Chroogloeocystis siderophila 5.2 s.c.1: one gene and its partner. The protein of the gene in region 1 interacts with the protein of each later gene in a pairwise test. Links are inferred from orthologs where the notes say so. Each region holds a gene or a part of one and is shown in the gene's direction. Other genes may lie near its edges.

The links.
Region 2: the proteins of uvrA (region 1) and uvrB interact in binary tests that used the Escherichia coli proteins (3 or more experiments, as listed by UniProt). The link is inferred for Chroogloeocystis siderophila 5.2 s.c.1 from one-to-one orthologs.

Annotation. Positions count from the first base shown.
Region 1 is NZ_MRCC01000001.1:138,644-142,474, reverse strand. What follows is about bases 289-3,789. They hold uvrA (excinuclease ABC subunit UvrA), read left to right. Parts: upstream 289-622; coding sequence 623-3,589; downstream 3,590-3,789. Other genes in these bases: NIES1031_RS00655 (hypothetical protein), read left to right, coding at 3,648-3,789; NIES1031_RS00665 (hypothetical protein), read right to left, coding at 289-450. In the rest of the region: more of NIES1031_RS00665, read right to left, coding at 1-288; more of NIES1031_RS00655, read left to right, coding at 3,790-3,831. UniProt on the Escherichia coli protein: The UvrABC repair system catalyzes the recognition and processing of DNA lesions. UvrA is an ATPase and a DNA-binding protein. A damage recognition complex composed of 2 UvrA and 2 UvrB subunits scans DNA for abnormalities.
Region 2 is NZ_MRCC01000004.1:228,974-232,212, reverse strand. Bases 306-3,214 are described here. They hold uvrB (excinuclease ABC subunit UvrB), read left to right. Parts: upstream 306-715; coding sequence 716-2,713; downstream 2,714-3,214. Other genes in these bases: NIES1031_RS06035 (MEKHLA domain-containing protein), read left to right, coding at 2,843-3,214; NIES1031_RS06045 (hypothetical protein), read right to left, coding at 306-546. In the rest of the region: more of NIES1031_RS06045, read right to left, coding at 85-305; more of NIES1031_RS06035, read left to right, coding at 3,215-3,239. UniProt on the Escherichia coli protein: The UvrABC repair system catalyzes the recognition and processing of DNA lesions. A damage recognition complex composed of 2 UvrA and 2 UvrB subunits scans DNA for abnormalities.

The DNA of each region.
Region 1 (3,831 bases):
AGGACCGCTAGGACCTTTTTTCCCTACGACGTAACCTAACTCGCCTTCGTAGAGGTTTTCAGCAGCGTCATATATAGCAGCAGCGGCTTTTGCTTGCTCAGACGCTTCAAAGTACTGACCACCTCTAAAGTTAGATTCTGCTCTTTCCATGATTTGTTGAGCGATGGGTAATAGCTCATTGGCTTGCGAAGACGAAACCTGACGGGCGAGATACGATACGCGGTATGAATCTTCACGCGCTCTAGCAATGTCGCGTCCTGCACGTTCAACTTGTCGATATTCAAGGCTTGCTTGAGAACCACGACCTGATGGTAAAACAACGCCAGGTTGTGCAGGGGCTGTGGGGGATGCGGGACGTGGTTTTTGGCGTGATTGAGTGATTCCTGGAGTCGCGGTCGCGCTTAACCCAGAAATTGCTAACAGTGTTGCTAATACTAGCGTCTTCCTCATCGATCCTCTTCTGTTAACTTTTATTGCGAAAAATGCAAAACATAGATAAACTAACCGAAATGATGTATACAATCTCCTATCTGAAGATAGAAATTATTGAGAATAACACCTCCTTAACCGCGAATGAGAAGGCAACGCTAAAATCATTAAGCAATGGTTTTTCCTCTGCCTCATGTCTCACCCTGCTGAAACTTTAGACACGCTGAATGCAAATGGGAATCGTCCCCTTGGTGTGAATCGCGCTAGTCAGAATACGATCCGTATCCGTGGGGCTAGACAGCATAATCTCAAGAATATTGATTTAGAGTTGCCGCGCGATCGCTTGATCGTGTTCACTGGCGTATCCGGTTCGGGCAAATCTTCTTTAGCGTTTGATACAATTTTTGCTGAGGGACAGCGGCGCTATGTAGAATCTCTCAGTGCTTACGCTAGGCAATTTTTAGGACAACTTGATAAACCTGATGTCGAAGCAATTGAAGGTTTAAGCCCTGCGATTTCGATCGATCAAAAGTCAACTTCACACAATCCGCGTTCTACAGTTGGTACAGTAACAGAAATTTACGATTACTTGCGATTATTGTTCGGACGTGCTGGTAAACCGCATTGTCCGATTTGCGATCGCTCGATTGCACCGCAGACAATCGACGAGATGAGCGATCGCATTATGGAACTACCCGATCGCACGCGCTTTCAGATTCTCGCCCCCGTGGTACGCGGGAAAAAAGGAACGCATCGCAAACTTTTATCTAGCCTTGCTTCCGAAGGATTCGCCCGCGTCAGAATTGATGGAGAAGTTCGCGAACTAAGTGACTCAATTGAACTTGACAAAAATCAAACGCACAACATCGAAGTTGTCATTGATCGCTTAATTAAAAAATCAGGAATTCAAGAACGTCTGACGGATTCGTTAACGACTTGCTTGCGGCGATCCGAAGGAATTGCTGTCATCGAGATTCTTGATCGCGCTGAGGCAGATAATAACGTCGTGATGCATCCTACTGCAACACAGATGAAAGCCGTAGAGGATTCAACTGCATACGTGACGTCACCTTTAGAAAAAGAAATCGTCTTTTCTGAAAACTTTGCGTGTCCCGAACATGGCGCAGTGATGGAAGAACTGTCACCACGGTTATTTTCCTTTAATTCGCCGTATGGTGCGTGTCCGCACTGTCATGGATTGGGAAATTTGCGGACATTTTCACCAGAGTTAGTCGTTCCCGATCCTGCACAGCCTGTTTATGCGGCGATCGCACCCTGGTCAGAAAAAGACAATTCTTATTATCTTTCCTTACTTTATAGTGTTGGGCAAGCTTTTGGGTTTGAAATCAAAACGCTGTGGAAACACTTAACACCTGAACAGCAACACGTTATTTTACAAGGTGCAGAACAACCGATTTGGAATCACGATCGCAATGACTATCGCCGTTACGCAGGTGTCATTCCAATTTTACAGCGACAATATAATGATGCTTCCGAACTAATTAAACAAAAACTCGAACAGTATCTTGTTTATCAACCGTGCGAAGTTTGTCAAGGACAACGTTTAAAACCCGAAGCGCTGGCGGTGCGTTTAGGACAATACCGCATTCTCGATCTTACCGGAGTGTCGATTCGCGATTGTCAACAACGGATTCATAATTTAAAACTCAGCGATCGCCAAATGCAAATTGCTGATTTGGTATTGCGCGAAATTAAAGCCCGATTGCAGTTTCTTTTGGATGTAGGGTTAGATTACCTCACCTTAGACCGTCCAGCAATGACACTTTCAGGTGGAGAAGCACAACGCATTCGCTTAGCAACGCAAATCGGTTCAGGACTCACAGGCGTACTTTACGTTTTAGACGAACCAAGTATCGGATTGCATCAACGCGACAACGGACGCTTGCTAAGAACTTTAACGCGATTACGCGATTTAGGTAATACCTTAATTGTTGTCGAACACGATGAAGAAACCATCCGCGCAGCAGATCATGTTGTCGATATTGGTCCTGGTGCGGGGATTCATGGGGGTAATATTATTGCCCAAGGTGACTTGCAAGCATTACTAGAAGCAAAAGATTCGCTAACAGGCGCGTACCTATCGGGAAGACAGGCGATCGCAACACCCGCACAACGACGCGAAGGTAACGGGCGATCGCTTGTCATGAAAAACGCCCACCGCAACAACTTAAGAAACATTGATGTCAAAATTCCCCTTGGTAAACTTGTCTGCGTAACTGGGGTTTCGGGTTCGGGTAAATCGACACTCATTAACGAATTACTTTATCCGGCTTTACAACATCACTTAACGCGTAAAGTTCCCTTTCCACAACAAATCGATGCGGTGGAAGGATTGGACGCAGTTGATAAGGCGATCGTCATCGATCAATCTCCGATTGGGCGAACACCGCGTTCTAACCCCGCGACTTATACAGGTGTTTTTGATGCAATTCGCGACGTTTTTAGTCAAACAATCGAAGCCAAAGCACGAGGTTATAAGCCAGGACAATTTTCATTTAATGTCAAAGGTGGGCGCTGCGAAGCTTGTGGCGGACAAGGTGTCAATGTCATTGAAATGAACTTTCTTCCTGATGTTTATGTGCAGTGTGAAGTTTGTAAAGGTGCGCGATACAATCGCGAAACATTGCAAGTCAAATACAAGGGAAAATCCATCGCTGATGTTCTTGATATGACGGTAGAGGAAAGCTTAGAAGTTTTCCAAAATATTCCTAAAGCTTTTACGCGACTGCAAACATTAGTTGATGTTGGTTTGGGCTATATCAAACTTGGCCAACCTGCAACAACACTATCAGGTGGTGAAGCACAACGGGTAAAATTAGCAACTGAATTATCGCGCCGCGCCACAGGAAAAACTTTGTATTTAATTGACGAACCAACAACAGGTTTATCGTTTTATGACGTGCATAAGTTATTAGATGTTTTGCAACGTTTGGTTGATAAAGGTAATTCTATTTTGGTAATTGAACATAATTTAGATGTGATTCGTTGTAGCGATTGGATTATTGATTTAGGTCCAGAAGGTGGTGATAAAGGTGGTGAATTAGTTGCAGCAGGTACGCCGGAATCAGTAGCAGAAAATTCACAGTCTTATACGGGGCAATATATTAAGCAGGTTTTGCAGCAGTATCCATCAAAGTGAACTGAAACGAACCACATTCCCCGCAGGGCTTGCCGTAAACTACCACAAAGAGAGATGTATGAGAAGGGTTTTTCGGGCTAGGTATCAGTCGCAATCGAGGGATACGCATCCTGATGTTGATAAGTTTTTGATGCGGGCTTTTCGGAGTATGCCTGTTTGGAAGAAAGCGCATCTTGTTGATGAAGCAACGAAGGAAATTCAACACTGGGCGCTGGTTGGTATTCGTAATCAGTTTTTTAAAA
Region 2 (3,239 bases), on another replicon or contig:
CCTAAATGAAGAGAATCATACTTACACAAAAAAACTGGCATTTCTACAATACCAGTCACCAAGAAGTGGCTATTAATTTTTAACCTAATCTATGTAACCCATAAGATCGTCGTATTTTTCTAGGATATTTGCAGCGATTGGGCGAATTCCCGATGTAGCAATGGTTTTGGAAACCTTTATATCACTCGAGGTAATAGGACGAATGCCCAGTAAGTCTATAGTGTTAGAAACTTGCAAATTGCTCGACCCAATCGGGCGTACTCCGGCTAAATCAATTGTATCCGAAACTTGTAGATCGCTTGAGACAATCGGGCGCACTCCTGCTAGATTAATTGTATCAGAAATTTGCAAATCGCTTGAGACAATTGGACGCATCCCCAGTAGATTGACTGTGTCGCGAATTTCAAATGTGCTATGTCCGATCGGGCGATCACCTGGTAGCGAGCTTGATGGAACGTTATTATTTTTGATTTGTGTAGATAATTCTGAACTAGAATTTGCGTTGCGCAGTGTTTCGTTTACCTTAGCAGTGCTACTTGCAACCATAGTTTTATCCTTCTTGATATCAAGTTTTTTTTTAATAATTAGAAAAATTGTTTTTGCGATTGATTTTGAGTGTACTGGAAAAAGCATTATTTAGGTCTAAATAAGTTCACATGGTATGCATAAATAAAACTAAATATGTAAAGATAAGTAAAGGGATTCATAAAACTGTATGACAGAATTTTGTCTCCAAGCACCGTTTCAACCGACTGGCGATCAACCCCACGCGATCGCTCAACTGACTCGACACGTCAAACAGGGAAATCAGTACCAAACCTTACTCGGCGCGACGGGAACCGGAAAGACATTTACCGTTGCGGCGGTGATTGAAAAAATTGGGAAACCAACACTGGTGCTAGCGCACAATAAAACGCTCGCCGCGCAACTATGCAACGAGTTACGCGAGTTCTTCCCGAACAATGCGGTGGAGTATTTTGTCAGCTACTACGATTACTATCAGCCCGAAGCGTATATTCCAGTCACCGATACCTATATTGAAAAGAGCGCTTCAATTAACGATGAAATCGATATGTTGCGACACTCCGCAACGCGATCGCTATTTGAACGCCGCGATGCGATCGTTGTTGCTTCGATTAGCTGTATTTATGGTTTAGGGATTCCCTCAGAGTATCTCAAAGCCGCAATTCCCTTGAAAATGGGAATGGAAGTCGATCAAAGACAGATTCTGCGTGATTTGGCTACCGTTCAATATAGCCGCAACGATGTCGAAATAGGGCGAGGGCGTTTTCGGGTACGCGGTGATGTGTTAGAAATTGGTCCTGCTTACGAAGATCGGATTATTCGCGTTGAATTCTTTGGCGATGAAATTGATGCGATTCGCTACGTCGATCCGGTAACGGGTGAAATTATTCAAAGCTTGTCTGCGGTTAATATCTACCCAGCGCGTCACTTTGTCACACCAGAAGAACGCTTAGAAGCGGCGTGCGATGCGATTGAAGCTGAACTTAAGCAACGCAAAGCCGAATTAGAGCAAGCAAGTAAACTCTTAGAAGCCCAGCGCTTGGATCAGCGAACGCGGTATGACTTGGAAATGTTACGCGAAGTCGGTTACTGCAACGGCGTCGAAAACTATTCGCGCCACTTAGCGGGGCGTCAACCAGGCGAACCGCCAGAGTGTTTGATCGACTACTTCCCTGACGACTGGTTACTTGTCGTCGATGAATCGCACGTCACCGTTCCACAAATTCGCGGGATGTACAATGGCGACCAAGCGCGGAAGCGAGTCTTAATTGAGCATGGATTTCGCTTACCCAGCGCCGCCGATAACCGCCCGTTAAAGGCTGACGAGTTTTGGTCGAAGGTTAATCAGTGTATTTTTGTATCAGCAACGCCAGGCGATTGGGAGATAGAACTTTCAGAAGGTCGAGTTGTTGAACAAGTGATTCGTCCTACTGGTGTTGTCGATCCGGAAATCTTTGTACGTCCTACCGAAGGGCAAATTGACGATCTTTTAGGAGAAGTGAAAGAACGCGTTGAGCGCCGCGAACGAGTTTTAGTGACAACTTTGACAAAGCGCATGGCGGAAGATTTAACAGAATATTTGCAAGATCAGGGAATCCGCGTGCGGTATCTGCATTCCGAAATTAACTCGATTGAGCGAATTGAGATTTTGCAAGAGTTGCGCCAAGGCAATTTTGATGTTTTAGTCGGGGTGAACTTGCTGCGGGAGGGCTTGGATTTACCAGAAGTTTCGTTAGTGGCAATTTTGGATGCGGACAAAGAAGGGTTCTTACGTGCAGAGCGATCGCTGATTCAAACAATTGGTAGGGCGGCGCGTCACGTTCGCGGACAAGCAATTCTATATGCAGATAATCTGACGGATAGCATGATCAAAGCGATCTCAGAAACCGAGCGACGCCGCGCAATTCAGCTAGAATACAACGAAAAACACGGTATTACACCGCAACCAATCGTTAAGCGTACAAATAATGCAATTTTGTCGTTTTTAGAAGTGTCGCGGCGGTTGAATTCGCAACAACTCGAAGAAGCTTACGAACAAGCGGATGATTTACCGTTAACTGATATTCCTGAGTTGATTACGCAGTTAGAAGCCCAGATGAAGGAAGCCGCGAAGAATTTGGAGTTTGAGGAAGCGGCGAAGTATCGCGATCGCATTAAGCACCTGCGCGATAAGTTATTGGGACATTGAGGGATATGCAGGGGTTTGGCATTGCTAAACCCTTACTTATGGTGGGATTGCGTTACCGATCGCTGACGGTGGGATGGCATTCCCGATCACGTACAGTATGGTTGATGGTTGACACATTGTGGATTGTCTATGTTTGTTTGGCAGCAGCAGGAAGTTATCTGTCAAAGTCAGCGCTTAATGTACAGTTTTGAGTACTGGACGGGGAATGCCTTACTCGATATCACGGGAACACCAGCGGAAATTGCCCAAGCTTTGTTTACTGCACCGTTTGTTGTCGTTTCGCATGGTACACAAGCCGATCCAATTTTCAACTATGGTAATCAGCAAGCATTAACACTGTGGGAGTTTTCTTGGGAAGAATTTACGACATTGCCTTCGCGCAAATCGGCTGAGGAGATAGTACAACAAGAACGCGATCGCCTACTTGTAGAAACAACTCATAAAGGCTATTGTCACTATTCTGCTACCCGCATCTCAAAAACTGGTCAGCGGTTTTATATCGAAGATGGGATTATCTGGAATGTCG